Regions from separate parts of the Acidovorax sp. ACV01 genome, predicted to be linked through region 2. Evidence: predicted binding sites of a transcription regulator. Region 2 holds the regulator's gene; the other holds the start of a gene.
What was found. Region 2 encodes FNR, which switches genes on or off when oxygen is low (the NO sensors DNR and NnrR bind a similar motif). Its sites were predicted from a motif close to TTGATNNNNATCAA; they were not measured.

Region 1 (15,248 bases), on a different contig from region 2:
TCCCTGAAATTGAGTACGACAAGGTCGACGCCCTGCGCGGTCTCAATATCAGCATCACCACGACGGCCCAGACCGATGAAGAAGCCAAGGCGCTTCTCGCTGGCTTCCGTTTCCCGTTCAAGAACTGAGGCGAAGCATGGCTAAAGTAGCTTTGATCCAGCGCGAACTGAAGCGCGAAAAACTGGCGGCCAAGTACGCAACCAAGTATGCGGAACTGAAAGCAATCGCTGGCGATGCCAAGCGCAGCGACGAAGAGCGTGATGCAGCCCGTTTGGGTCTGCAAAAGCTCCCACGCAATGCAAATCCCACGCGTCAGCGCAACCGTTGCGAAATCACCGGTCGTCCACGTGGCACCTTCCGTCAATTCGGTCTGGCTCGCGCCAAGATCCGCGAACTGGCTTTTGCAGGCGACATCCCCGGTGTCACCAAGGCCAGCTGGTAAGCAGGCAGGAGAGATTAAACATGAGCATGAGTGATCCCATCGCTGACTTGCTGACCCGCATCCGTAATGCACAGATGGTCGCCAAGGCCACGGTTCTGGTGCCTTCTTCCAAAGTGAAGATTGCCATCGCCCAGGTGCTGAAGGACGAAGGTTATATCGACGGCTTCCAGGTGAAAACCGAAGCTGGCAAGTCGGAACTCGAAATTGCCCTGAAGTACTACGCAGGTCGCCCCGTGATTGAGCGCATCGAGCGTGTCAGCCGCCCCGGACTGCGTGTCTACAAAGGCCGTGATTCCATTCCACAAGTCATGAACGGTCTGGGTGTGGCAATTGTCACGACGCCCAAGGGTGTGATGACTGATCGCAAAGCGCGTGCTACCGGTGTCGGTGGCGAAGTGCTCTGCTACGTGGCCTAACCCGCGGCATTGAGGAGAAACTGAAATGTCCCGAGTAGGAAAAATGCCCGTGACCATCCCCGCTGGCGTGGATGTGTCCGTGAAAGATGACCAGATCTCTGTCAAGGGTTCTGGCGGCGCCCTGTCGCTTGCACAAAATGTGCTGGTGAAGGTGTCGAGCAATGAAGGCAAGCTCAGCTTTGAGCCTGTCAATGACTCCCGCGAAGCCAATGCCATGAGCGGCACGATTCGTCAGTTGGTCAACAACATGGTGGTCGGCGTCAGCAAGGGTTTCGAAAAGAAACTGAGCTTGGTTGGCGTGGGTTACAAGGCCGCTGCTTCGGGTTCCAAGCTGAACCTGGCTGTTGGTTATTCGCATCCGGTCAATATCGAAATGCCCGCTGGTATTACGGTGGCTACCCCAACCCCCACTGAAGTGGTGGTCAAGGGTGCTGATCGTCAACGCGTCGGTCAAATCGCTGCTGAGATTCGTGCTGTTCGTCCTCCCGAGCCCTACAAGGGCAAGGGTATCCGCTACGCGGACGAAAAGATCACGATCAAAGAGACCAAGAAGAAATAAGGAGCTGCAACATGTTGACCAAGAAAGAGCAGCGTCTTCGTCGTTCGCGCCAGACACGCATCCGCATTGCACAGCAAGGCGTGGCGCGTCTCACCGTGAACCGCACGAACCTCCATATCTATGCCAGCGTGATTTCTGGCGACGGCAGCAAGGTGTTGGCAAGTGCCTCCACTGCAGAAGCCGACGTGCGCAAGGAACTCGGTGGTTCGGGCAAGGGTGGCAACGCCGCCGCCGCCACGGCCATTGGCAAGCGCATTGCTGAAAAGGCAAAGGCTGCAGGCGTCGAGAAGGTTGCATTTGATCGCGCAGGCTTTGCCTACCACGGTCGCGTCAAGGCCCTGGCCGACGCAGCCCGTGAAGCCGGCCTGCAGTTCTAAGCGGAGCGGAATACAAAATGGCTAAATTTCAACCCAAAGTGCAGACCGAAGGTCAAGACGACGGTCTGCGCGAAAAAATGATCGCGGTCAACCGCGTGACCAAAGTCGTGAAGGGTGGCCGTATTCTCGGTTTCGCTGCACTGACTGTGGTTGGCGACGGTGATGGCCGCGTTGGCATGGGCAAGGGCAAGTCCAAGGAAGTGCCTGCTGCTGTGCAAAAAGCGATGGAAGAATGCCGTCGCAACCTGGTCAAGGTTGCGCTCAAGAGCGGCACCATTCACCACTCGGTGAAGGGTCACCACGGTGCGGCTTCGGTGGAACTCCACCCAGCTCCCAAGGGTACCGGCATCATCGCTGGCGGCCCCATGCGCGCTGTTTTCGAAGTGGTGGGCATCACCGACATCGTGGCCAAGAGCCATGGTTCGTCGAACCCCTACAACATGGTCCGTGCCACCTTTGATGCGCTCGTCAATTCGACCACCCCGTCGAATGTGGCAGCCAAGCGCGGCAAGACGGTCGAAGACATCTTCGCCTGATAGGAAGCTGGAAATGACTACGCAACAAACCGTCAAGATTCAACTGGTGCGCAGCCCGATTGGCACCAAGGAATCGCACCGCGCTACCGTTCGCGGCCTGGGTCTGCGCAAGCTCAATAGCGTGAGCGAACTGCAGGACTCGCCCGAAGTGCGCGGCATGATTAACAAGATCAGCTATCTGGTCAAAGTCCTCTGAGAGATAGATCATGGAACTCAATAGCATCAAGCCCGCAGACGGCGCCAAGCATGCCAAGCGCCGCGTAGGCCGTGGTATCGGCTCCGGCCTGGGCAAGACCGCTGGCCGTGGTCACAAGGGTCAGAAGTCTCGCGCCGGTGGTTACCATAAGGTTGGCTTTGAAGGCGGTCAAATGCCTTTGCAACGCCGCTTGCCCAAGCGTGGCTTCAAGTCGCACTTGCTCAAGTTCAACGCAGAAGTGACGTTGACGGCATTGGATCAACTCGGCCTGGCCGAAGTGGATGTGCTGGCTCTGAAGCAAGCTGGTCTGATCGGTGAACTGGCTAAGGTGGTGAAGGTCATCAAGAGCGGTTCCCTGACCAAGGCTGTCAAGCTGAATGGCGTGGGCGCTACGGCTGGTGCCAAGGCAGCGATTGAAGCTGCTGGCGGCAGCGTCGCCTGAGTGTGACTCTGAAGGAAGGCATCTGTGGCTACTAGCGCAGCTCAAATTGCAAAGACCGGTAAGTTCGGCGACCTGCGCCGTCGTCTGGTTTTTCTGTTGCTTGCGCTGGTCGTGTATCGCATCGGGGCTCATATCCCTGTGCCCGGTATCGATCCAGCCCAACTCCAACAGCTCTTCAGTGGCCAGCAAGGCGGGATACTGAATCTGTTCAACATGTTCTCGGGTGGTGCGCTTTCGCGTTTCACGGTTTTCGCGCTGGGGATCATGCCGTACATCTCGGCATCGATCATCATGCAGTTGATGACTTATGTGGTTCCCACATTCGAGCAGTTGAAGAAGGAAGGCGAAGCCGGTCGCAGGAAAATCACGCAGTACACGCGGTATGGCACCTTGGGTCTTGCTCTGTTCCAGTCGTTGGGTATTGCGGTGGCGCTGGAAAGTTCTGCAGGTCTTGTGCTCAGTCCTGGTTTCGGGTTCCGTATGACGGCTGTTGTCAGCCTGACAGCTGGCACGATGTTTCTGATGTGGCTGGGTGAGCAGATCACAGAGCGGGGTTTGGGCAACGGAATCTCGATCCTGATCTTTGCAGGTATCGCTGCTGGCCTGCCAAGTTCCATCGGTGGTCTTCTGGAATTGGTTCGTACAGGTGCCATGAGCATTCTGGCCGCTATCTTCATCGTCCTCGTGGTTGGTCTGGTGACCTACTTCGTGGTGTTCGTGGAGCGTGGCCAACGCAAGATATTGGTGAATTACGCTCGTCGGCAGGTGGGTAATAAGGTCTATGGCGGTCAGTCGTCGCATTTGCCCTTGAAGCTCAACATGGCAGGCGTGATTCCTCCGATCTTTGCTTCGTCGATCATTCTGTTGCCGGCAACCGTAGTGAATTGGTTCAGCGCGGGTGAATCGATGCGCTGGTTGAAGGACATTTCGGGCGCACTGACCCCAGGTCAGCCGATCTACGTGATGTTCTATGCCGCTGCAATCATCTTCTTCTGCTTTTTCTACACGGCCCTGGTTTTCAACAGCCGGGAAACTGCAGACAACCTGAAGAAGAGCGGTGCGTTCATTCCAGGCATCCGCCCGGGTGAGCAAACGGCACGTTATATCGACAAGATTCTGGTTCGCCTGACTCTGGCGGGCGCTGTCTACATCACCTTTGTGTGTTTGCTGCCAGAGTTCCTGATCTTGAAGTACAACGTTCCGTTCTACTTTGGTGGAACCTCGCTGCTGATCATTGTGGTTGTGACCATGGACTTCATGGCCCAGGTTCAAAACTACATGATGTCGCAACAGTACGAATCGCTGCTCAAGAAGGCCAACTTCAAAGGCAATGCAGGTGGCGGTTGATGATGAGGAAGGTAGTGTTCGCATCGCGACACTGCCTGCAAGAACTGGATATCGGTTGAGTTGGCGCCCCACGATTTTTCGCGGGCACAAATTGTGTTCCGTGCGAAACAGCCGGGACGGATGGACAAGTTTTAGGAGAATGCAATGAGAGTTTCGGCTTCGGTCAAAAAAATCTGCCGCAACTGCAAGATCATCCGCCGCAAGGGTGTGGTGCGCGTGATCTGCACGGATCTGCGTCACAAGCAGCGCCAAGGTTGATTGGAAAGTATTAGAGGACGCATATGGCACGTATCGCTGGCATTAACATTCCGCCGCACAAGCACGCGGAAATCGGTTTGACCGCCATTTTTGGCATTGGTCGCACCCGCGCTCGCAAGATTTGCGAAGCAACTGGTATCGCTTACTCCAAGAAGATCAAGGATCTGACGGACGGCGATCTGGAAAAAATTCGCGAGCAAATCGAGCAGTTCACCATTGAAGGTGACCTGCGCCGCGAAACCACCATGAACATCAAGCGATTGATGGACATCGGCTGCTATCGTGGCTTCCGCCATCGCCGCGGTCTGCCAATGCGTGGTCAGCGCACCCGTACCAATGCACGCACTCGCAAGGGTCCGCGCAAGGGTGCAGCTGCACTGAAGAAATAAAGATTGAAAGATCATCATGGCTAAGTCTCCTGCCAATAACGCAGCTCAGCGCGTTCGCAAGAAGGTCCGGAAGAACGTTTCGGACGGTATTGCACACGTGCACGCCTCGTTCAACAACACCATCATCACGATCACCGATCGCCAAGGCAATGCCTTGTCGTGGGCTTCGTCCGGTGGCCAAGGTTTCAAGGGCTCACGCAAGTCCACTCCTTTCGCAGCTCAAGTGGCTTCGGAAGTGGCTGGCCGCGCTGCCATCGACCAAGGTATCAAGAACCTTGACGTTGAAATCAAGGGCCCTGGTCCTGGCCGTGAATCTTCGGTGCGCGCACTGGGCGCACTGGGCATCCGCATCACGTCGATTTCTGACGTGACCCCGGTGCCCCACAACGGCTGCCGCCCTCAAAAGCGTCGTCGTATCTAATCTCTCTAAGCCCACCGCCGCCTGTGAACGCGCAAGCGCCTCAGGCGGCTCCCGCAATGGTTTGCGGTAGATGACACAAAGGAAGCTCAAGTGGCACGTTACCTCGGCCCCAAGGCCAAACTCTCCCGCCGTGAAGGCACGGACCTGTTCCTGAAGAGCGCCCGTCGCTCGATCGCCGACAAGTCCAAATTCGACTCCAAGCCTGGTCAGCATGGCCGCACCTCTGGTGCCCGTACCTCTGACTATGGTCTGCAACTGCGTGAAAAGCAGAAGGTCAAGCGCATGTACGGCGTGCTGGAGAAGCAATTCCGTCGCTACTTCGAAGCCGCTGACGGCAAAAAGGGCAACACCGGCGCAAACCTGCTGTTTCTGCTGGAATCGCGTCTGGACAATGTGGTGTACCGCATGGGTTTCGGCTCGACCCGCGCTGAAGCGCGTCAGCTGGTGTCCCACAAAGCGATCACCGTGAACGGCAAGTCCGTGAACATCGCTTCGTACCTCGTGAAGACGGGCGACGTGGTTGCAGTGCGTGAAAAGTCGAAGAAACAAAACCGCGTTGTGGAAGCCCTGCAACTCGCCGCTCAAGTAGGCATGCCGGCTTGGGTGGAAGTGGATGCTGAAAAGGCTGAAGGCATCTTCAAGAAGGTGCCAGACCGTGATGAGTTTGGCGCCGACATCAACGAATCACTGATCGTTGAGTTGTACTCGCGCTAATCGCTCGGTACGTATTTCGAGAAAACCGTCCCTAAACCGCGAGGCATCGCGGTTTAGGCGCTTCACCAGCCTTACCGGTGTAACGAGCTGGGGGTATTGAGAGGAAGTCTGAATGCAAACCAATTTGCTGAAACCCAAGGCGATCAATGTCGAGCAGCTTGGCCACAATCGTGCCAAGGTCGCACTGGAGCCGTTCGAGCGTGGGTACGGCCACACGCTGGGCAACGCCATTCGGCGCGTCCTGCTCTCGTCCATGGTGGGTTACGCAGCGACGGAAGTCACCATTGCAGGCGTTCTGCATGAGTACTCGTCCATTGACGGCGTTCAAGAAGATGTGGTCAACATCCTGCTGAACCTCAAGGGCGTGGTGTTCAAGCTGCACAACCGTGACGAAGTCACGTTGAGCCTGCGCAAGGATGGCGAAGGTGTGGTCACGGCGCGTGATATCCAGACCCCTCATGACGTGGAAATCGTCAACCCTGACCATGTAATTGCCAACCTGTCGGCTGGCGGCAAGCTGGACATGCAGATCAAGGTCGAGAAGGGCCGTGGCTACGTGCCTGGCAGCCTGCGCCGCTATGCAGACGAATCGACCAAGTCGATTGGGCGTATTGTGCTGGACGCATCGTTCTCCCCTGTGAAGCGCGTGAGCTACACGGTGGAAAGCGCCCGCGTGGAGCAGCGTACCGACCTGGACAAGCTGGTCGTCGAGATCGAGACCAATGGTGCTATCACTGCCGAAGACGCAGTGCGTGCATCGGCCAAGATCCTGGTGGAACAACTGGCTGTGTTTGCACAACTGGAAGGCGGCGAGCTGGCCGCGTTCGATGCACCTGCAGGTCCACGCGGCAACGCTACGTTCGATCCGATCCTGCTGCGTCCTGTGGACGAGCTTGAACTGACCGTGCGTTCGGCCAACTGCCTGAAGGCTGAGAACATCTACTACATCGGTGACCTGATCCAGCGCACCGAGAACGAGTTGCTCAAGACGCCTAACCTGGGCCGTAAGTCGCTGAACGAGATCAAGGAAGTGCTCGCATCGCGTGGTCTCACGCTGGGCATGAAATTGGAGAACTGGCCACCAGCCGGTCTGGACAAGCGTTAAGTTATAATTCTGGGCTCTCCGAATAGGAGGGCTTGGTTTTTGGTTCCCTTGAAGGGGACAGTGCCTCGGGCAGTACCTTATACGGCTGCCTGATTTAATTTTAAATAAGGAAAAAGCACCATGCGTCACGGTCACGGCCTCCGCAAACTCAATCGCACTAGCTCGCACCGCCTTGCGATGCTGCAGAACATGATGAACTCGATCATCGAGCACGAAGTCATCAAGACCACCGTCCCCAAGGCCAAGGAACTGCGCCGTGTGATCGAACCCATGATCACCCTGGCCAAGGTGGACACCGTTGCCAATCGCCGCCTGGCTTTTAACCGCTTGCGCGATCGTGACAGCGTCACCAAGCTGTTCAACGACCTGGGCCCCCGCTTCAATGCGCGTCCTGGTGGCTACACCCGTATTCTGAAGATGGGCTTCCGCGTGGGCGACAACGCCCCTATGGCCCTGGTTGAACTGGTGGATCGTGCAGCTGAAACTGAAAATAATTCGGCAGCAGCTGAATAATAGGGTATAATTTATTTCTTACCGCGCGATGGAGCAGTCTGGTAGCTCGTTGGGCTCATAACCCAAAGGTCGGAGGTTCAAATCCTTCTCGCGCAACCAAAAAATAGCAGGCATCTGCTAAGCAAAACGCCCACTTGATAGTGGGCGTTTTTGTTTGTGGGCCTTGGCTGGCGCTGCGCCCACACGTGTCAGGCAATTGCTGTGTCCTGCTGGGGCAAGTGATGAGGGCAGCCCTCCGTTAGCCCGTCGCGCGTACTCAACGGGGCAAATACCCTGGTGGCTCAGGGAGGTGGCGGCTGTGTTCAGCTATTGCGCCAACTGACCCCATTGCTGAGCACCGGTTTTCTGTAGCTACAGCAAAGCCGCTTTGGCTGTGACAGGGCAGCTCCTCGCGGGGAATTCCCTGCGCAGTTGTAGCCCGCATCGGGAGGTCGCTCATCGCCCAAAAAGATCAGCCTTTGCCGCCTTGGTAATTGCCACCACGCAAGGGTGCGTGATGCGCCGCTCCACGGAGATTGCAAAAAACTCCTCGACCAGCTCTGTAGTGCGACCGATCACCTCGACACCGAACTGGGTGGTGGTTTCCGCGTCCAGAACCGTGGGTGAGGTAAAAACTCCCCGGCCTTCGCGGCCGAAGGCGTTCATGAGGGCGCTGTCATCGAACTCTCCCACGATCCGGGGCTGAAGATGGTGTTTATTGAGCCAGTGGTCGAGCTGCTGGCGCACAGAGGACATGGGCCCCTGGATGAGCATGGGGGCTCCTTGGAGGCATTGGGGGAATGTTCCGTCCAGCTGCGCCCTCAGGCTAGGCGCGCTGAAAAAACTCATGCCGCTGGTTCCCAAAGGGTGGTTGAACGCCTTGACACCGATCTTCTTGGAGACCGGCTCGTCCGCGAGCACCAGATCGAGCTTGTGCAGGCTCAGTTGTGCAATCAGTTCTGGAAATTTCCCCTCCTGGCAGGTCATGTGTACCTGCTCAGGCATTCCAAGCGCCGGCTCCAGAAGGTGATAGGCCACGGATTTGGCAATGGAGTCGGCCACCCCCACACGAAATTCCAGCGGCTTGGCCTGGCCACGCGAGAGGCGGATGGATTTCTCCAACTCGTCACCCAGCGCAAAGATCTGTTCGGCGTATCCCAGGGCAACACGGCCTTCGCTGGTGAGTTCCAGGCCGCGCCCACGTTTGCGAAACAGGTCGTGGCCCAGCCATTCCTCCAGTTGCTTGATCTGGCCGGACAGCGTCTGGGGCGTGGTGTGCAGTTGTTCTCCAGCGCGCATGACGCCGCCGGCTTTGGCAACTGTCCAGAAATATCGGAGGTGTTTAAAGTTCATGGGGGTAGATACTTCGGAAAAAGCGAATTATTTGCTTTGATAAAACGAATATACGCGAAGTATCAAACGCCCTACATTGAACGCTTGGCCCCATTCCGCAGCGGTTCGCGCAGCGGTCTGGAACTGTCAACGTTCACAAGGAGTAGCAACGATGCGGATCACCACCCGAGGACAACTTGCGGTATCGGCAATGACGGATTTGGCACTGCGCCAGAAAATGCGGCCGGTAGCACTGTCGACGATCAGCGCACGGCAGGGCACCTCGCTGTCGTACCTGGAGCAGCTGTTCAGTGCCCTGCGGCGTGCCGGGCTCGTGGACAGCACACGCGGCCCTGGCGGCGGCTACACCCTGGCCCGGAACACCGACCAGATCTCGGTTGCCGAGATCATCCTGGCCGTCGAAAACCTCAAGACTGACGATCTGCAAAGCCTGGATGTCGGCCAGGCTGCCCAGGTGAAGTCGATGACGGGTGAACTTTGGTCCACCTTCAACGCGCGGGTCATGGAATACCTGCAGTCAGTGACTTTGCAGGACCTTGTGGCCGAGCAGCATGCCAAGGGGGTGGTTGCAGAGGAGATAGCGCCTGTCGCACCCCGGCCCAAGCTGAACGCCAAGCCACGCCCTCTGATGGCGCGGGTGGGGGTGCCCAACTCGGTGTTCGCACTGGGCACCATCCCGTTGCTGCAACGCCGTTGAGCTTGCGCGCCGGCGGCGCACGGTAGTCGCCGGCATGCCAGCACTCCGGGCGGAGCGGAGGTGGAATCCCCGGTTCCCCTCCCTCGCTTTTGGGGGCGCGCGGCGGCTACAGCTGCTGCGCGAGCTGCTTGATCCCCCGGATCAGCATCTCCACCGAGATGGCGACCAGGATCAAGCCCATCAGGCGTTCAAACGCCATCACCACGCGTTCTCCCACCAGGCGCTGGATGCGTTCGGCCATCAACAGCACCACGGCGCACACGGCCATGGTGACGCACAGTGCGCCCACCCATTCCCACCGGCGCTCGGGGGCCTGGGCCACCAGCAACATCACCGTGGCCAGGGCTGAGGGGCCCGCCAAGGCCGGAATGGCCAGTGGCACGATCAGCGGCTCTCCAGGCAATTCGGCCTGTGGCCCGGATTCGGGCGGAAAGATCATGCGCAGTGCGATCAGAAACAGCACGACGGCGCCAGCTAGCTGCAGCGAAAGATCGCTCAGGTTCATCACCCGCAGAAACTCCGCCCCGAAAAACAGGAACACCAGCAGCAGCGCAAACGCGATCAGCACCTCCCGCAGGATCACTCGCGCCCGCCGTTCGGGCGCCACGCCGCGCAGTGCGTTGGCAAAAATGGGGATGTTGCCCAGCGGATCCGTGATCAGCAACAGCAAGATGGTGGCCGATGCGAAGGTGTAGCTCACGGTGCGTACACCGCGTCCAGCGAGCGAAAGCCCTTGATCTCGATGGGATTGCCGCTCGGGTCGTGAAAGAACATCGTCCACTGTTCCCCGGGCTGGCCTTCAAAACGCACCTGTGGCTCCAGGACAAAGGCGGTGCCCGCTGCTTTCAGGCGTGCGGCCAGCGCATGCCAGTCGGGCAATTCCAGGATGGCGCCGAAGTGCGGCATGGGCACCAGGTGATTGCCGACATGGCCCGTACGGGCGCTGGAAAACGGTGTGCCCAGGTGCAGCGAGATCTGGTGGCCAAAGAAATCAAAGTCCACCCAGGTGTCAGTGCTTCGGCCTTCCTGGCAGCCCAGCACACCGCCGTAGAAGCGGCGGGCGGCATCGAGGTCGGTCACGTGAAAGGCGAGGTGAAACAGGCTGCGCATCCTGCAAAGGATAGCAGCCAGTATGGGTACGTGGGCGGAGGTTTTGCTGGAAGTGATGGCGGAACGCTGGAGCAGCGTGCGCCGATTCAGGCTGCGCGGCGATGCTGCTCGGCCTTCTCCTGGCAATGCACGCAGCGCGCAGCTTCGGGGGTGGCATGCAGGCGGGCGGCGGTGATGTGGGTGCCGCAGTCCGTGCATTCACCGTACGTGTCGGCTTCGATGCGGGCCAAAGCAGCTTCCACGGCGGCCAGATGGGTGGTTTCGCGTTCGTCCAGCGCAAATTCCAATTCACGCTCGGTGGCCAGCTGGGCCCGTGGGTCCTCGGGCTGGCCAAAGTGGTCGGCAGCGGCCTCTGCACGGCCTATGACGCCGCCGCGCTGCGCAGCCAACTGCGCCCGCAGCCCGGATTGCTGAGCGAGCAGCAGTTGGCGGAATGGGGCGGCTTGGGTCTTGTCCATGTGGTGTCTCCTCGGGTGAGCGGATACCTGCATGGTGCGCCTGCGTGCAGAGCCCCTGGTTGACCAGGGTCAAGGGATGACGCCCCTGCTCCTTGCAGAAGAAGGGCGCTTAGCGCTTGGGCGGCCGTGCCAGCATCTCCGCGGTATTGGTCTTGCGATCGGCATTCACGCGCTGCACGTGCGGGCGCTCGGCCATGCGGGTCAGGTACTCCCGCGCCGGCAGGCCAGCCAGGTAGTCGCGGCCATAGATGATCTTGGTGGCCGAGCTGACCAGCGGCAAGTGCACGATGGCGGCGCAATCGGCCAGGGTGAAGGTGTCGCCACCCACGTAGGGGCTGAACTTTGCCAGCTGGCCGAAGGCGGCAATGTTCTTTTCCAGTTGCGCCCCCACCTTTTCCTTGGCGGTATCGCTCACCGTGCCGCCAAAAAAGGCCTGCGGGTACAGGTTGCGCGCCACCAGCTCCAGGTGCAGCTCCAGAAAGGTGATCAGCTCGCGCACCTTGGCGGCCTGGTAGGGGTCGGCGGGGATAAGTGGGTGCGCGGGGTGGGCTGCCTCGATGTAGTCGGCGATCACCGCGGATTCGCACAGCGGCCCCTCGGGGGTGCGCAGGTAGGGCACCTTGCCCAGCGGGCTGGCGCTGCGGTCGGTCTCGCCCACCCAGGCAAGTTCCTCGGTGAAGGGCAGGCCCTTTTCGAGCAGGGCGAGTTTGACCTTGTTGTAGTAGTTGCTGGCCGAAAAGCCGCAGAGTGTCAGCATGGTGTTGTCTCCGATGTAGGGGTGAATGCAGCACGCATCCTAGGTGCGGGCGGGGGCGCAGTCCGTCGCACAGATGACCTCCGTCAAGGAGTTCGCGCGCCGGCCCCCTACAATCCGCACCCATGCCCTCCCTCCAAACCATCCGTAGCCTTCGCTGGCTCGCCCGCCTTGTGCTGGCGTGGTTTGTGTTGTCCATGGGGGTGGCGGTGGCGTCGCCCCTGGTCAATCCGCAGGCGATGGAGCTGATTTGTTCGGGCTCGGGCGCCATCAAGGTGTTGGTCAAGACCGACGACGGCGCCAAGGAGCTGCCCAGCCACACGCTGGACTGCCCGTTGTGCGCGCATGTGGGCGCTCCTCCCCCCGCGTCACAGGCGCAGCTGCCTGTAGTCCACCCCCTGGCGCATGCCCTGCGCCCCATTCCCGCCGCGCACATTGCTGCGCGCACCGCCGCGCCGCTGCCGCCGCGCGGGCCTCCGGCCTTCTCCTGAAATTGCTATTTGTTTGATAGCTGTTTGCGCTTGATAGATAAGCGCTGGCGGCCTATTTGGCTTGAAATTCAGGAGTTCCCATGCGCAAAAGCCGCATGGCGCTGGCCGTGGCCAGTGCCTTTCCCCTTGCCCTGTCCTGGGCTATGCCCGTGTGGGCCCAGACCGCTGACAGCACCAACGCACCCGTCAAGGAGCTGGGCGTGGTCACCATCCGCGGCGGCCAGCCCACCTCGCTGCCCACGCAGATCCCCACCACCATCGAGGGCGTGACGCGCGAGCAGATCGAGCATTCGATCAATGCCACCGACAGCGAAGACGCCCTCAAGTACCTGCCCAGCCTGCTGGTGCGCAAGCGCTACATCGGCGACTACAACCACGCCGTATTGTCCACGCGCGCCTCGGGCACGGGCAACCCGGCGCGGTCCATGGTGTTCGCCGACGGCATCTTGCTCAGCAACTACCTGGGCAACGGCCCCACCAACGCGCCGCGCTGGATGCTGGTCACGCCGGAAGAAATCGAGCGCGTGGACGTGCTCTACGGCCCGTTTTCGGCCGCCTACGCAGGCAACTCGGTGGGCGCGGTGGTGGACTACGTCACGCGCATGCCGACAAAGTTCGAGGCGCATGCGCAGGTCAGCGTCCAGCACCAGCCGTTCGATTTGTATGGCACCAGCGCCACCTACGCGGGCAAGCAGGTCAGCGCCTCGGTGGGCAACAAGAATGGCGACTGGTCGTGGTTCCTCAACTTCAACAAGACCGACAGCGAGGGCCAGCCGCTCACCTTCCCCACGCGCCTCGTGTCTGCAGGCGCCGTGGGCCATGCAGGCACGCCGGTGACGGGTGCCGTGCTGGGCAACAACCGCAGCAACCAGCCTTGGTACCTGCTGGGCACGGCCACCCAGTACCACACGCAGCAAGACCACATCAAGGCCAAGATCGCCTACGACGTCTCGCCCACCGTGCGCGCGGCCTACACCCTGGGCTGGTGGCACAACGAATCCGAAGGGCGCCCCACCAGCTACCTGCGCGACGCCAATGGCAATGCGGTGTACGGCGGCACGGTCAACATCAACGGCCGCTCGTACACGCTCGCGCCCACGGACTTCAATGTGTCCAACGAGAACCTCACGCACTTTATGCACGGGCTCTCGGTCAAGAGCCACACCCAGGGCGCGTTCGACTGGGAGGTGGCCGCCAGCCTGTACGACTACCAAACCGACACCCTGCGCGCTGCCACCGTGGCGCTGCCTGCAGCGCGGAACGGCGGGGCAGGGCGCATCGTCAACAACAAGGGCACGGGCTGGAACACGCTGGCCGCCAAAGGCACCTGGCGTCCGAATGGGGTGCAGGGCACGCACATCGTGGACTTTGGCCTGCAGCGCGACAGCTACCAGCTGCGCACCGTGGAGAACGCCACGACGAACTGGATCAGCGGCGCTGCAGGCGCCCGCAACCAGGCCTTCAACGGCGACACCCAGCTCATTGGCCTGTGGGCGCAAGACACCTGGAAGATCGCACCAAAGTGGAAGGCCGTGCTGGGCGCCCGCGCCGAGCGCTGGAGCGCCAGCAATGGCCAGACCGGCAACGCCACCACCACGCTGAGCCACCCCGAGCGCAACGAAACCTATGTCTCGCCCAAGGCTGCCGTGGCCTACCAGGCCAACGACCTGTGGGTGCTCAAGGCCTCCACCGGCCGCGCGGTGCGCATGCCCACCGTGGCCGAGCTGTACCAGGGTGGCATCAACGGCAGCGGCACGCTGATCAACAACGACCCGAACCTGAGGCCCGAAAAGAGCTGGACCACCGAGCTGACGGCCGAGCGCGATATGGGCAATGGGCTGCTGCGCCTGACCGCGTTTTTTGAGCGCACCAAGGACGCGCTGTATTCGCAGACCAACGTGCTCGTCGCGCCCAACGTGACCAACGTGCAGAACGTGGACGCTATCCGCACCAAGGGCATCGAACTGTCGTACCAGGCCGCCAATGTTCTTCTGCGTGGGCTCGACCTCGGGTCAAGCCTGACCTGGACGGACTCCAAGATCACCCGCAACGACAAGTTTCCCGCCAGCGTGGGCAAGTGGCAGCCGCGCATCCCCGAGTGGCGCGCCAGCGCCGTGGCAACCTACCGGCCGGACGACAAGTGGTCATACACGCTGGGCGCGCGCTACAGCGGCAAGCAATACAGCACGCTGGACAACACCGACGTGAACGGTTTTGCCTACCAGGGCGCCAGCCGCTACTTCACCACCGACGTGCGTGTGCGCTACCAGATCACCAAGCAGGTGAGCGCTGCCGTGGGCATCGACAACCTCAACAACTACCAGTTCTGGAACTTCCACCCCTACCCGCAGCGCACCTACCTGGCTGAATTGAAAGTAACCCCCTGAGCGGCTTGCGCCGCTTCCCCCAAGGGGGACGCCTCCAGCGGCCCGGCGAAGCCGGTTCCGCGGTGGCGCTCGCCTCGGGCGCGCCAGTGTTGAAGGCAATGAATCGTTGAAACGCAAGGTCTGAATATGAAATCAAACACTATGAAAAATATAGCTGCTACCGCTTTACTATTAAGCGCTGGAGGCATTTTTGGCTCTGCATCTGCCCATGTGGTGCTCGAGTACCAGGTGGCCCCGGCGGGCGCCAGCTACAAGGCGAGCTTCAAGGTCGGCCACGGCTGCGGCGCGTCGCCCACGCGGCAGG
Region 2 (15,248 bases):
GCCCCCGGGGCAGCCGGGGTGGCGCAGCAGCAGGATGGCCTCAGTTCTGGACTGGACTGCGCCGGCCCTGCGCCTTCAAGGGCAATGGTTTGCTGAGCAAGGCTCGAAACTCTTGGGCGGGAAGGCCAGGTGCACAGAGAAACCCCTGGTAGTGGTCGCACTGCATCTGCAGCAGCACCGCCTGTTGGGTTTCTGTTTCCACCCCCTCTGCCACCACCTCAATGTGCATGGCACGCCCCATGCTGATGATGGCGCTCACGATGGCCCGGTCACCATCATCGTCGGGCAGGCCGCGCACAAACGACTGGTCGATCTTGAGCTTGCTGATCGGCAGCTTCTTGAGATACGCGAGGCTGGAATATCCCGTACCAAAATCATCGATGGCCAAGCCAATCCCAAGGCCGGCGAGGACACGCAGACGCTGCTCCATTTCCTGCGCATCCTGCAGCAGGATGGTTTCGGTCAGCTCCAGCTCCAGCAACGTGGGCGGCAGCTGGTGCACGGCCAGCAGCCGGGTGATACGGTCCACGAAATCCGGCTGCCGGAACTCCAGCGCCGACACGTTCACGGAGATCATGATCGGCATGCCACTGTGCATCCACACCGCCGCCTCGCGCACAGCCTGCTCCATGACCCACGCGCCCAGAGTGACGATGTAGCCTGACTCCTCCGCCAGGGGAATGAACTGCCCCGGCGATACGGCGCCGAACTCGGGGTCGGTCCAGCGGATCAGGGCCTCCGCCCCCGTGATGCGCCCGGTGGCCATGTTGACCTGCGGCTGGTAGTGCACCGCCATGCGGTCCAACCCCAGCGCCTGGCGCATCGCATGCTCCATCTGCATGCGGGAAAGCAGATTGGCATTCATCTGCGGCTGGTAAAAGCCATAGCTGCCACGCCCCCGTTCCTTGACCCGGTACATGGCCGTGTCGGCCTGCTTGATGAGGTCGTCCAGCGTTGCGCCATCCTGCGGATACAACGCAATACCAATGCTGCACTGAATGGAGAAACCCATGCTGTCGAGCATGAAAGGGTTGAGCATGTCTTCCAGGATGCGGCGCGCCACACTCTCTGCCACTACGGCATCTCCGCCATGCAGGTAGATGACAAACTCGTCGCCACCCAGTCGGCACAACATGTCCGTCTGGCGCAGGCAGGCCTGCAGGCGCTCGGCGACCAGTTGCAGCACACGGTCCCCAAAAGGATGGCCCAAGGAGTCATTGATGATCTTGAAACGGTCGAGGTCCAGGAACAGGATCGCAAAACCCGTGTCGCTCTGGCGCGCCCCCTGAATGGCCGTGTCCACCCGCTGCGACAACAGCAGGCGGTTGGGCAGGCCGGTGAGCACGTCGCTGTAGGCCAGCTCCTCGATGCGCTTCTGGGCCGCATGCTGCAGCGTCAGGTCGCGCATGAAGCCGATGCTCTGCACCAGGCGCCCTTCATCGTCGCGCAGCGCCACCCATGACAGCTGCACCGCGCAATAGGTGCCATTGTCCCGGGGGAGCCACAGCTCGCCCTCCCAGAAACCATCCTCCGCCCAACCCTGCAGCACCTGCTCCATGAAAGCCGCATCCGAACCCCCTCCGAACAAAGAAGCGGCCATGCATCCTTCGAACGATTTGGCGGAAGGCCCTACCAGGCGCTCGCAACCCGGGTTCATGCGCAAGACCCGGTGATGGCTGTCGGCGATGAAGATGGCGTCGAGACTGGACTCAAACACCCTTGCTGCGAGCCTGAGGCTGACCTGTATCTCCGTCTGGCGAGTAATGTCCCGGTAGGAATACACGCGCCCCACGGGCAGCCCCTGGCCAAACTGGGGCACGGTCCGCAACTCCAGCACCAGGCCACTCTTCAACACCAGAATGTCTGTACTGTCCTGCATCGGCTCACGTGCAATGGCCGCCAGGCGCTCCGAGTAGGCACGCGCGTCTTCCACTTGGGCCGCCATGTGCGCATACACCGCCGCATCGTTGCGCTGCACCAGCAAATCACGGGGAATATTCCACAACTGCGCAAGCCGCTGGTTGAAGGCCCGCACCCGGCCATCAAGGCTGCAGACGAGCATGCCATCGGCTGCGGAATCCAGCGTCGCGCGCAGTTCAGACAACAGGGTTTCCAGCTCGCGCTCGGTGGCATCCTGGACACTCCGGTCCAGCATCGTCAGCATGAAAACGGTGCCCGAAGCCCCTTCTCCCGGAACGCGTGTCACCCGCCGGTCAACCGGCACCAGGGCTCCATCTGCGCGCAAAAGGCTGGTGTGGGAATGGATGCCGTCTGCAACCACCTGCGCTGACTCCCCCCAGAACGCAACATCCTGTGGTGTGGAAGCCAGACGCAGCACCGGCGTGCCAACCATAGAGGCCGCAGGCAAACCCACCAGCCGCTGCGCTGCGGCATTCGCATGAAGGATGAGCAGGCTGGCCTCATCGACCAACCAGACAGCTTCCTGCAAACCGTCGAGCCAGCCGTGGGACTGCACAACGGTCACGAACCAGCCTCTTCGGGGCCGGGGCTGACTGCGCGCTCGAAAAAGTAGCAGATACGCTGACGGGGGGAAAGGTAGTCCAGGGCATCGCGTGGCAATTGCGCGGGCTTGAGACTGCGCCGGATGCCCAGCTCTGGCACGGTTTCCAGATCCAATATGGGCGCCTCATCCTTGGGGACCCGGGAGTCATGAACAATGACCTTGGGCCGCAGGGGGCGCGAAGAATTGACTGAAGCCACGATCGCATAACGGTCGTTGACCAGCTGGACGATGGAGCCCGGTGGGTACACCCCCATCATGCGAATGAATGCACCCAGGACCACAGAATCAAACCGCGCCTTGAGCTGCGCAAAGATGACTGACAGCGCCTCGTGGGGCGTGAGCGCATCCACTCCGTTGGCAGGGTTGCACATGCGGTCATACCGATTGACCAACGCAAGCACCTGGCTCGCACGCCCCAAGTCGGGCCCTGACAGCCGCAATGGAAACCCGCTGCCATCGGCCATCTCATGGTGCCTGGCAACGGCGGTAAGCACGGCTTCGGGCAAGCCCATGCGCGTGGCCAGTGCCACAGACTCACCCACATGGGTCTCGTAGCGCGTGCGCTCCATCGGAATCATCGAGGGCGTAGGTTGCCTGAGATTCGGTGGCAGCTTGAGCTTGCCCAGGTCATGAATCAACGCCGCGATGCCAAGGTCGTGCAGCTCGGCACTTTTCATACCCAGTGCGCGGCCCAGCAACAGAGAGATCACCATCACGTTGATCGGATGCAGGGCATTGCGCTCGCCGACACCTTCTGACAACAGCCGGATGACGGAATCCCCGTTTTCGAGGAGCTCGGCCACACATCCGGACACGAGCGTATCGCCTTTGGCACGCGCCTGGTCGGGGTGTTCGGAGACCACACGCTCCAGCGCCTGGTATTGGCGGGTGGCCTCTCCAAATCGCTGGTCACAGACTGCCAGAGTCCGGTTCTGGGCTTCCAACAGTTCACGCCTGCGCAGCGCCTCCGGGTCCACGGTCGCGGCGGAGCCTGCCGCATCCAGTCCGTTCAAGGACGGTGCCTTCATTTCCGGGACGCTCCAGGCGGCGGGGACAAGTTCCCTCAGTTCTGGATCACTCTTCTTGGGAAGATAACGTACCTCGGTGAGCCCCAGTTCACGCAGGGTGGCAATCTGTTCCGCCGACGCCACGCGAAAACTGCTCACCGGGAACGGATGATGCATCCAGCCCAAGTCGAGCTGGATGTACATGCCGACACGCAGTTGGCTGATGTCGATGAGGATGGAAGAGTTCACTTCGGGGCGTGTGAAACATGGCGACTTCAATGCCACCAATGGTTACACAGATTATCGCCAGTTCGGGGGCCTTGTCGAAGGACTGCGCCTGCACCGCAGCGGCGCGGCAACACTTGGATGCGTCCGCGAAGCCCACCCCAGATCACCCTTGTATAGACATGGGTTTAAAGGAACTCGTCAACCCCTTTGCTATGCAACTTCCGGTTGGAAACAAGCTAACGGCACCACAGCGATGGCTTGTAGACCAAGTCCATCCACAGTGCCCAGCTGGCGACTGCGCAGAGCAAGCCCCCCGCGATACGGGTCCCCCAGTCCGCACGCGCTGTATTGATCCGTGTTTTCAGCCGTGCCCATGCCCACGACCCGCCCACCAGCCACACACCGCTGCCCAGGCCAAACAACGCCATGGTCAACGCCCCTTCCAAGGGTCCGCCGCTCAGGGCGGCTACCAACAGGGCCGAATAAAGCAATCCACAGGGCATTAGCGCCCAGAGTCCCCCTGCAGCGAGAACCCCGCCAGGGGCGCTGACAAGCGGCTTGACATGTGACCACACAGTGCGACCCGCCTGCTCCACCCATTGGGGCTGGCGGGCCTGGACCATCATCATCAACCCCCAGGCCATCACCGCGACATGGACCAGGGTCCACGCCGGGCGCAGCGCCGCCGTCTGTTGGGTCAACCATGCCAGACTATCCATGGCGAGCGCGGCCAAACCGCCCGCCACGGCATACCCAGCCAGCCGACCGACATGGAAAGCAGCCGTGCGCCGAATGACACCACCCCGAGGCATCCATTGCACAGTTTGGACCGTCTGCGAGGAAGCCTGTGCCTCCAAATCCCCACCCGTCTTGGGCAAACTCCGCGACTCTCCCTGCCCCACCAACGCTGCGCAGGGCGCGGAGCACATGGCTAAGCAATGGGACCCGCCAACCAGTCCCATCAGCAAGGCGGTCGAGGCAACCGTTGCAATCATGAGAGTCAGATGATGCGCGAAAAACGGGCTCGGTTGCGATCTGCCTGCAGGTAACGGTCAAAAACCATGGCGATGCCGCGCACGAAGAACCAGCCCATGGCCGTCACCTCGACCCCGTCGGGTCTCACCACGACGAGCCCCTGCTCAGCCATGGTTTCCAGTTGCTCCAGCTCGGCAGAGAAATAAGCCCGAAAGTCGATCAACCAGGCCTGCTCCATGGGCTCAAACAACAACTCACCCTGGCACATCAACGCCATGATGACGGCGCGGCGTACCAGGTCATCGCGGGTCAGGGCGAGCCCACGCACCACGGGCAAGCGCCCCTGGTCCAGAAAATCGTAGTACTCGTCCAGAGTTTTGGCGTTCTGGCTGTAGGTCGCCCCCACCCGGCCAATCGCCGACACGCCCAGGCCAATCAGATCGCAATCGGGCTGTGTGCTGTAGCCCTGGAAGTTGCGGTGCAGACGGCCCTGGCGCTTGGCAACCGCCAATGCGTCGGCCGGCAACGCAAAGTGGTCCATGCCCACATACACGTACCCAGCGTCCATGAAGGCAGCCAGCGAACGGGACAGCATCGACACCTTGCCCGCCCCCGCGGGCAACTCGGCAGAAACAATGCGGCGCTGGGGCTTGAAGCGCTCCGGCAGGTGGGCATAGGCATACAGGGCGATGCGGTCAGGCCGCAGCTGCACAACCTGGGCCAGCGTGCGATCAAACGACTCGGGCGTCTGGCGCGGCAGGCCGTAGATCAAGTCCACATTGATGGATTCAAAACCCAGCGAACGTGCGGACTCCACCAGCGAAAACACCTGCTCGGCAGGCTGTATGCGATGAACAGCCTTTTGAACCTCAGGATCAAAATCCTGCACTCCAAAACTCAGTCGGTTGAATCCCAGTTCCGCGAGCACGGCAAGGCGGTCGGCATTGACGGTGCGCGGATCTACTTCAATCGAATACTCTCCGCCCGGCGCGAGCGAGAAGCTGCGCTTGAGCATGACCATGAGTTCACGCAAGCCGTCGTCGGACAAAAAAGTAGGCGTACCACCACCCAGGTGCAGCTGGCTCACCACCTGCCCCGTGCCGCAGTGCGCTGTGTGCAGATCGATTTCGCGACTCAGGTACCGCAGATAGGTATCTGCCCGATCATGGTGTTTGGTGATGATCTTGTTGCATGCACAGTAATAACACAGCGACTCGCAAAAGGGGATGTGCACATACAGCGACAACGGCAACGCCTTCGTCATGGAGCCCAGCCTGCGCTGCTCTAGTGCAAGCGCATAGTCGTCCTGCCCAAACGCCTCGACGAAACGGTCGGCGGTTGGATAAGAGGTATAGCGGGGCCCTGGCACGTCGAAACGGCGCAGAAGATCAGGCGAAACAGCAGTCATGGGCAAATTCCTTGCGTACACTTTGACTGTGCCGTAAGCTGTCCCCCATGTCCTTGACCTGAATCAAGTGATGCACGGGGCCGAACAGCGACAATTTGATGCATGTCATTCGCCCATCCGTACCCACAAGCCTGTCTTACAGGCAGATGAGGCGATATGCTCAAACCTAACCCAGCATCTGTGCCTATGAACCCGCTCACCATCAAAGTCGCCTGCTCTAACTGCAACCTGCGCGAGCTGTGCATGCCGGTTGGCCTGAGCGAAGACCAACTGCAACGCATTGACGAAGTCGTTGCCGTCCGCCGCAAGATCAAACGGGGCGGAACGCTGTTTCGCAACGGCGAAGCCTTCACATCGCTCTATGCCATCCGCACCGGCTTCTTCAAGACCTGTGTAGCCACCGAAGATGGGCGCGACCAGGTCACTGGTTTCCAGATGGCGGGCGAGATTATCGGCCTGGATGGCATCGTGAACGATCACCATACCTGCGACGCAGTGGCCCTGGAAGACGCAGAAGTCTGCGTCATGCCCTTTGACCGCATCGAAGAACTGTCCCGCGAGGTCACCGCGCTGCAACACCATGTGCACAAGATCATGAGCCGCGAGATCGTGCGTGAGCATGGGGTGATGCTGCTCTTGGGCAGCATGCGCGCCGAGGAACGCCTGGCAGCGTTTCTGCTGAACCTTGTGCAACGTTTGCATGCCCGTGGGTTTTCACAGTCCGAACTCGTACTGCGCATGACGCGTGAGGAAATTGGCAGCTACCTGGGGCTCAAGCTCGAAACCGTGAGCCGCACATTTTCCAAGTTTGTGGAAGAAGGTATTGTCGAGGTCAAGCAGCGCCATGTGCGCATCCTGGAAACCGATGCACTCAAGCGCATCGTGAACAACCAGCAGGCCTGCCACTGACCAAGGCAATGCGTTGGCGGCGGCCTCTCTCCGTATCTACCGGCCAGCTACCGCAGCCCATCAAGGGCAAGATGAAGTCTTTCGACAGTCATCGGGGCGATCCCCCTCGGGGACCGGGCAGCGGTTGAGTTCAAAGGGCGACATCGCCAACAATGTCGTCAATGCGCTGGACGCCATGGTGATCATCCAGAACGCGAAAAAAGCAAGCGTGTAGACGCCCTGACGCGACAACGCCAACGGCTGCCCAAACCAGTGCAAGTCCTGCGGATCCACCATCGCAAAAACCAGCACCTCCATGACGCCTGCCATCAAGAAGGCCGGCCATGCAATCCACATCAGGCGTTGCGTCCACATTGATTTTTCTCCTGGTAAGGCCGCGCAGACAAACCGCATGGCCAGGGGGTGTTCAGCGCGGCTGGTCCTGGACCGGAGTGGCCGCATGGTTGCGGCCTTTCATCGCGGGAGCCAGGCTCTTGTGTGGAGTCTCCAGCGTCTTGTTGATCTCGATGCCCTGGCGGTAATAGTCCTCGGCGATCACGGGGTCGGGGCGCGAAATCGCCAGCCAGAGGGTGACAAAACCCGCAATGATCACGATCACAGGACCAGCGATGATCAGCCAGACATGGCCGAACTTCCACCATGGCGCCGTAGCGGAAGGGGCAGTGCCGAGGGTGGAACTGGATGGCATGTGATGACTCCTCAAAAATATTTTTCGTCAAAGCAAGGCCCGCGAAGACCTTGCACCAGTGTGCACGCGCGTTACCGCGGCACCAGAAACACGGATTTCTCAGTCACATGGGCGGCCCCGCCGAGTGCCTGCACGTCGAACTGCACAGCGTGCGATCCCGGAGGCGCCGAACCATACGGTATCTGCAGTCGGACAGCCACCCACCGGGACTCTGCCGCTCCGATTTCCACCTCAGCATCGGACGCCACTTCCAGCCCTTCAAGGCCACGCGCACCGATGCGATAGCGTTGGGGTCCTTCGGTTGCATTCATGATCTGCAGGCGGTAGATGTTCTCCAGCTTGCCACCGGCGACGATGCGAGAGAGCGCAGCGCGGTCACGCACAACATCGACCATGAGCGGCGTGCGCGTGACAAGGCTCGCCATCATGCCCACGCACAGGGCTACCAGCACTGCGCTGTAGATCAGCACACGCGGCCGCAGCACCCGGCGCAGGATCTGCGATTGGCTCCACCGCTGCGCCACGCCGTTCTGTGTGGAAAACCGGATAAGCCCCTTTGGGTAGTGCATCTTGTCCATGACCGTGTTGCAAGCATCCACGCACAACCCGCAACCAATGCACTCATACTGCAGCCCCTTGCGGATGTCGATGCCCACGGGACATACCTGCACGCACAGCGTGCAGTCAATACAGTCGCCCAGACCTTTGGCCTTCTGATCGATGTTCTTGTTTCGCGGGCCGCGCGGTTCGCCCCGCTCCACGTCATAGCTGACGATCAGCGTGTCCTTGTCGAACATGGCGCTCTGAAAGCGCGCATAGGGGCACATGTATTTGCACACCTGCTCGCGCATGTAGCCCGCATTGCCATACGTGGCAAAGCCGTAGAACAGCACCCAGAATATCTGCCAGCCCCCCTGCATCACCAGCAACTCCGCACCAAGCTCACGGATCGGCACAAAATAGCCCACGAACGTAAACCCAGTCCACAGCGCCACCGCGATCCAGATCACTTGCTTGAAGAACTTCTTGCGGACTTTCTCGAAGGTCCATGGGCCGTTGTCCAGCCGTAGTCGGGCACTGCGATCACCTTCGATCTTGTGCTCGATCCACATGAACATTTCGGTATAGACCGTTTGCGGGCACGCAAATCCGCACCACAACCGCCCCGCCACCGCCGTAAACAGGAACAGCGACAGCGCAGAAATGATGAGCAGGCCCGTGAGGTAGATGAAATCCTGGGGGTACAGAACCAGGCCGAAGATGTAAAACCGCCGAGCCCCCAGGTCAAACAGCACCATCTGGCGCTGCCCCCATTCAAACCAGGGCAGCCCGTAAAAAACGAGCTGCGTGAGAAACACCATGCCCCAGCGCCAGCGTGCAAACACGCCACTGATGGAGCGTGGATAGATTTTCTTTTGCGCCTCGTAGAGAGACACAATCTCGCCCTGCGACGAGCCATCGGATGCAATCGGTGAAATCGGGATGACCTTGCGAGCGGGCTCGCTGGGTGGCTTCATGGTGGTGTCGATCCGTTTGCTTCGAAGTACTCAGTTCAAACAATCCTTGGAGCGGCACCAAAGTACCGCCCAAGGTTTAGCGTGCAGGGCGCCTACTTGCCGTTCGACAGGCCCCAGACGTAGGCCGACAGTACACCGATCTGAGCTTCTGTGAGCTTGTCCGCCTGAGCGGGCATCTGGTTGACCTTGCCGTTGTTGACCATGGCAGCAATGGCCGCCTCGCCCCAGCCATGCAGCCAGATGTCATCTGTGAGATTCGGGGCACCCAGTGCCTGATTGCCCTTGCCATCCATTCCGTGGCAGGCTGCGCATGCCGTGAACTTGGACTTGCCCAGTGAAGCACGCAGCGAATCGTGGGGGCTACCAGACAGACTCAGCACGTAGTGTGAGAGATTGCGCACATCTTCAGGGGAACCCACTGCCGCAGCCATGGGAGGCATGTTGCCAACACGACCTTTCTCGATCGTTTCCCGGATCTTCTCGGGCGCGCCGCCATGAAGCCAATCGCCATCGGCCAGATTAGGGAAGCCCTTGCTACCCCGGGCATCCGAGCCATGGCACTGCGCACAGTTGTTCATGAACAGGCGCTCGCCAATGGCCTGTGCCTGTGGGTCCTTGGCAATGTCTTCCGGCTTCATCGAAGTAAAGCGGGCATACAGCGGCTCCAGTTCGGTCTTGGCTTTGGCCATCTCGGCTTCGTACTCGCCTTTTTGCGTCCAGTTGAGCTTGCCGGTAAAGCTGCCGAGACCTGGGTAGGCCGCCAAATAGCCAAAGCCGAAGACGATGGTGATGACGAACAACCACACCCACCAGCGCGGCAGGGGGTTGTTCATCTCGACCAGGTCCTCGTCCCAGACGTGGCCAGTGGTGTTGTCGGCGGTGGCCATCACCTTCTTGCGGCCCGCCATCCACAGCAGGATGCCGCAGGCGATGATGCCGACCAGGGTCAGTGTGGTCACAAAGACCGACCAGAAATTGCTGGTGAAGTCACTCATGGGGTGTTCTCGTTCTGGTGGGATCAATCTTGTTCAAAGGGCAGCCGCGCGGCCTCGTCAAACCGGGCCTTGTTGCGGCCCCGATAGGCCCAGACCCAAATGCCGACAAAGCAGGCCATCGATGCCAGCGTGGCAACGATGCGCATGGTGGTGATGTCCATGGCGAATCTCCTTTACTTGAGCGCGCGGCCCATGACTTGCAGATACGCGATCAGCGCTTCCATCTCGGTCTTGCCCTTGACGTCGGCGGCAGATGCAGCGATCTGCTCGTCGGTGTAAGGCACCCCCACCGTGCGCAAGGCCTTCATGCGGGGGGCCACACTGGCGGGTTCCACGGCATTTTTTTCCAACCAGGGGTAGGCGGGCATGTTCGATTCGGGCACCACGTCGCGCGGATTGTTCAGGTGGATGCGATGCCATTCATCGCTGTACTTGCCCCCTACGCGGTGCAGGTCGGGGCCCGTGCGCTTGCTGCCCCATTGGAAGGGGTGGTCATACACAAACTCACCCGCCACCGAGTAATGCCCGTAGCGCAGCGTTTCAGCGCGGAAGGGGCGGATCATCTGCGAGTGGCAGTTGTAGCAACCTTCACGGATGTAGATGTCACGGCCCACCAGTTGCATGGCGTTGTAGGGCTCGACACCCTTGACCGCTTCGGTCGTAGACTTCTGGAAGAACAGCGGAACGATCTCTACGAGGCCACCAATGGCGATCACCAGCAGGATCAGCACGATCATCAGGAAGTTGTTGGTCTCCACCTTTTCATGGGAGAAGCCGGTCGAATTCGATGGGTTGTTGTTAGACATGAGTTATCTCCTTCGGCTCAGGCGTGGGCCGCATTCACGGCAGGGATCGCCACCTTGACCGAACGGCCGGAGATCGCAGTCACCCACACGTTCCAGGCCATCACTACCATGCCGCCCAGGTACAGCAGACCACCGGCCACACGGATCACATAGAACGGATAGGTCGCCTTCACGCTTTCCACAAAGGTGTAGGTGAGCGTGCCGTCGGGGTTGATGGCGCGCCACATCAGGCCCTGCATCACACCGGCGATCCACATCGCGGCGATGTACAGCACGATGCCAATGGTGGCCATCCAGAAGTGCAGCTCAATCGCCTTGATGGAGTGCATCTTTTCACGGCCAAACAGGCGGGGCACCAGGTAGTACAGCGAGCCCATGGAGATGAGGCCCACCCAGCCCAGCGCTCCCGAGTGGACGTGGCCCACGGTCCAGTCGGTGTAGTGACTGAGGGCGTTGACGGTCTTGATGGACATCATCGGACCTTCGAACGTGGACATGCCGTAGAACGACAGCGACACGATCAGGAAGCGCAGGATGGGGTCGTCGCGCAGCTTGTGCCAGGCGCCCGACAGCGTCATCACGCCGTTGATCATCCCGCCCCAGCTGGGGGCCAGCAGGATCAGCGAGAACACCATGCCCACCGATTGCGTCCAGTCGGGCAGCGCGGTGTAGTGCAGGTGATGGGGGCCGGCCCACATGTACGTGAAGATCAGCGCCCAGAAGTGCACGATGGACAGGCGGTAGCTGTACACCGGACGGCCTGCCTGCTTGGGGATGAAGTAGTACATCATCCCGAGGAAACCAGCGGTCAGGAAAAAGCCCACCGCATTGTGCCCATACCACCACTGCACCATGGCGTCCTGCACGCCGGCATAGGCCGAGTAGCTCTTCATGAAGCCTGCAGGAATCGCAGCGCTGTTGACCACATGCAGCAAAGCCACGGCCAGGATGAACGCGCCGAAGAACCAATTGGCCACGTAGATATGTTTGACCTTGCGCACGCCGATCGTGCCAAAGAACACGATGGCGTAGGACACCCAGACCAGCGTGATCAGGATGTCGATGGGCCATTCAAGTTCTGCGTATTCCTTGCCGGACGTGTAGCCCAGCGGCAGGCTGATGGCTGCGGCCACGATGACCAGCTGCCAACCCCAAAACGTGAACGCCGCAAGCGGCCCGGCGAACAGGCGGACCTGGCTCGTGCGCTGCACGACGTAATAGCTGGTGGCGAACAGCGCGCAGCCGCCGAACGCGAAGATCACCGCGTTGGTGTGCAGCGGGCGCAAGCGCCCATAGCTGAGCCACGGAATGCCGAAGTTGAGCTCAGGCCAGGCAAGTTGGGCGGCAATGATGACGCCCACCAGCATGCCAACCACCCCCCAAACCACGGCCATGATAGAAAACTGCCGCACCACCGTATCGTTGTAGTGCGCAGCACTTGTTTTTGGAGAATCCATCGGGCACCTCTTTGTAATGCAGTAAGAGTTTGTTGCAGTCGGGGCCATCGGGCATTGACACAAGTCAACCGTCTCGGAGAATGCGCTCGCCCTCTTGTTCCACGCTCTCGAACTGGCCGTGGTACACCGCCCACCACAGCCCTCCCAGAATCAAAAGAACCAGCATTACGGACAGCGGAATCAGGAGATAAAGGATGTCCATCAGACAGGCTCCAGGGTTGTCTTCGAAAGATCCAGGGACGGCTGCAACGCGCTGCTGGCAGAAAGGACTGAGGAAGGGCACAGAGCCCCCTCCTCCTTTCGCGGCATCTCCTGCATCCCGGGCAGCGGAGGCAGGTCACGTGCGAGACGTGCCGCATTGAGCACCACCAACAATGAGCTCAGCGCCATGCCCAGCCCGGCCAGCCAGGCAGGCATCCAGCCCACCACCGCCAGCGGAACGCACAACGCGTTGTAGCCCGCCGCCCACCACAGGTTCTGGCGCACCACGCGCAAGGTGCGGCGCGCCAGCAGCACGGTCTGTGGCACCAAAGCCAGGCTGTCGCCCAGCACCACAAAATCGGCCTGCGACTGCGCCAGCGGCACTGCGCGGCCAAACGCAAAGGACACGTGCGCACCGGCCAGCACCGGGCCATCGTTCAAACCGTCGCCCACCATGGCCACCTGGTGGCCAGCAGCCTGCAGCGCCTGCAATGCGACCAGCTTGCCCTGCGGCGTGCACTCGCCCGCCGCGTGCACAATGCCTGCCTGTGCCGCCACACGCTGCACCGCGCCCATGCGGTCGCCCGACAGCAATTGCACCGCCACACCGCCCTGCTCCAGCGCAGCCACCACGGCGGGCGCCTCAAGGCGCAGGTCTTCCACCAGGTCGAAACGGGCCAGCTCTGACACCGTGCCATCGGCATGTTGTTCCGACAGCACCACCTGCAGCGCGGTACTGGCATCGTCCGCAGCCACGCCTGCATGGTGCGCAGATCCGAGTCGGACCTTGCGTACGGGCTGGACTGCATCCCTGGTGTCGCACACCATGGCTACCAAACCCAACCCCGCTTCCTCCTGCAAACCAGCTACCCCCCAGCGGCCATCACCCGCCGCAGCGGCCGCCACCACCGCGCGCGATGCCGGGTGCATCGAGTGGCGCGCGAGGGAAGCAGCCAGGGACAGCGTTTCCTCGGCGGTCCACCCACTGGCCGTGCGCACGGCCTGCAGTGCCATGCCGTCCCGCGTGAGCGTCCCGGTCTTGTCGAACACCACGGTGTCCACGCGGGCCAGCGCCTCCAGCCCTTGCAGGTTGCGCACCAACACGCCGTGGCGTGCCAGCGTGCCAGCGGCCGTCAGCATCGCCACCGGGGTCGCCAGCGACAGCGCACAGGGGCAGGTGACGATGAGCACGGCCACCGCCACCATGAGCGCATGCCCTGGGTCAGATGGCCACCAGCACATCGCAGCCAAGCCCGCCGCCACCAGCACCGCCACCAAAAAGGGGCGGGCAATGCGGTCAGCCAATTGGGCAAGGCGTGGCTTCTGCAACGACGCGCTTTCCATAAGCGCCACGATCTGAGCAAAGCGGGTCTGCCCGCCCGTGCCTTCTACATGCACCTCCACCGGCGCCTGCAGGTTGTAGCTGCCCGCCGTGACCACGCTGCCCTCAGCGCGCGCCACGGGGGTGGACTCACCCGTCAGCAAGGATTCATCCGCATGGGTGTTGCCCAGGGTGATGCGCCCATCGGCCGGAAACGCCTCACCCGGCAACACGCGAATGGTGTCACCCACCACGACGCGGCGCGTGGCCACGCGCACAAAGCTACCATCGGCCGCGCGCCGCTCCACGCTGTCGGGCAGGCGGTTCATCACAGCCTCCAGCGCACCGGCCGTGCGGTCGCGCAGGCGCAGCTCCAGCCAGCGTCCGGTAAGCAGGAAGAAGACAAACATGGTCAAAGAGTCGTAGTACACCTCCCTGCCAAAGATGCCCGCGGGGTCGAAGGTGCCCGCGGTGCTCACGACAAAGGTGATGGCCATGCCCAGCGCCACGGGCAAGTCCATACTCACCCGGCGCTGCCTGACGTCGCGCAGCGCGCTGGCAAAAAATGGGCCGCACGAAAACACCACCATGGGCAGCGCGATGACCCATGAGGCCCAGCGCAGCAGTTGCTCCATCTCGCCCGTCAGGTCCCCGGGCTGCGCCACATACGCGGGCCACGCATACATCATCACCTGCATCATGCAAAAGCCTGCCACCAGCCAGCGCCACAGGGCGCGGCGGCTCTCGCGCTGGCGCTGCTCGCGGACAAAGGCATCCATGGCGGGCATGGCGCGGTAGCCCGCCTTGTGCACAGCCTCCATCCACTGCGAGGGCTGCACCCGCGAGGGTTGCCACACCACACGCGCGCGGCGCGTGGCGGCACTCACGTCTGCCTGCAATACGCCAGGCACCCTCCGCAGGGCATCCTCAATCGTGAGCGCGCAGGCCGCGCAGTGCATCCCCTCCAGCACCACGTGGGAGTCCCAGGCGCAAGTGGCAGGATCTGCAGGTGCCTTGTCCGCTGGCGCAAGGGGGCGACCGAACGCTGGCCACTCCTGCGGATCATCCAGCAGCATGGCCTGCGCGGGGGGCTCCGCACCAGGGACAGCACCAAGCGCATGCACCGGGGATGGGGCCGGCGCACCGGGTCGAAACATTGACATGGTTCAAGCCTATCGTTCGGACATGACACGTACATTGACCTGCATCAAG

Region 1: IB243_RS21655 (TraR/DksA family transcriptional regulator) is a predicted target of FNR. The motif match lies at 11,372-11,385, and genes of this name have one in related genera.

The regions. Positions count from the first base shown of each region.
Region 1 is NZ_JACUZT010000008.1:165,733-180,980, reverse strand. It holds gene rplE (50S ribosomal protein L5) at 1-128, shown strand, start outside; gene rpsN (30S ribosomal protein S14) at 137-442, shown strand; gene rpsH (30S ribosomal protein S8) at 463-858, shown strand; gene rplF (50S ribosomal protein L6) at 884-1,417, shown strand; gene rplR (50S ribosomal protein L18) at 1,429-1,794, shown strand; gene rpsE (30S ribosomal protein S5) at 1,812-2,330, shown strand; gene rpmD (50S ribosomal protein L30) at 2,344-2,526, shown strand; gene rplO (50S ribosomal protein L15) at 2,537-2,968, shown strand; gene secY (preprotein translocase subunit SecY) at 2,993-4,315, shown strand; gene rpmJ (50S ribosomal protein L36) at 4,460-4,573, shown strand; gene rpsM (30S ribosomal protein S13) at 4,597-4,962, shown strand; gene rpsK (30S ribosomal protein S11) at 4,979-5,383, shown strand; gene rpsD (30S ribosomal protein S4) at 5,474-6,097, shown strand; gene rpoA (DNA-directed RNA polymerase subunit alpha) at 6,210-7,202, shown strand; gene rplQ (50S ribosomal protein L17) at 7,323-7,715, shown strand; tRNA gene IB243_RS21680 (tRNA-Met) at 7,738-7,814, shown strand; gene nhaR (transcriptional activator NhaR) at 8,151-9,047, opposite strand; gene IB243_RS21670 (Rrf2 family transcriptional regulator) at 9,199-9,744, shown strand; gene IB243_RS21665 (MarC family protein) at 9,851-10,444, opposite strand; gene IB243_RS21660 (VOC family protein) at 10,441-10,854, opposite strand; gene IB243_RS21655 (TraR/DksA family transcriptional regulator) at 10,941-11,312, opposite strand; gene IB243_RS21650 (glutathione S-transferase) at 11,422-12,069, opposite strand; gene IB243_RS21645 (DUF2946 family protein) at 12,192-12,557, shown strand; gene IB243_RS21640 (TonB-dependent receptor) at 12,638-14,944, shown strand; gene IB243_RS21635 (YcnI family protein) at 15,086-15,248, shown strand, end outside.
Region 2 is NZ_JACUZT010000006.1:178,841-194,088, forward strand. It holds gene IB243_RS18155 (bifunctional diguanylate cyclase/phosphodiesterase) at 41-2,485, opposite strand; gene IB243_RS18160 (HD-GYP domain-containing protein) at 2,482-3,780, opposite strand; gene IB243_RS18165 (sulfite exporter TauE/SafE family protein) at 3,996-4,754, opposite strand; gene hemN (oxygen-independent coproporphyrinogen III oxidase) at 4,760-6,142, opposite strand; gene fnr (fumarate/nitrate reduction transcriptional regulator Fnr) at 6,329-7,051, shown strand; gene IB243_RS18180 (hypothetical protein) at 7,112-7,405, opposite strand; gene IB243_RS18185 (FixH family protein) at 7,458-7,739, opposite strand; gene ccoG (cytochrome c oxidase accessory protein CcoG) at 7,811-9,256, opposite strand; gene ccoP (cytochrome-c oxidase, cbb3-type subunit III) at 9,349-10,251, opposite strand; gene IB243_RS18200 (cbb3-type cytochrome c oxidase subunit 3) at 10,275-10,412, opposite strand; gene ccoO (cytochrome-c oxidase, cbb3-type subunit II) at 10,425-11,057, opposite strand; gene ccoN (cytochrome-c oxidase, cbb3-type subunit I) at 11,075-12,514, opposite strand; gene ccoS (cbb3-type cytochrome oxidase assembly protein CcoS) at 12,579-12,716, opposite strand; gene IB243_RS18220 (cation-translocating P-type ATPase) at 12,716-15,112, opposite strand.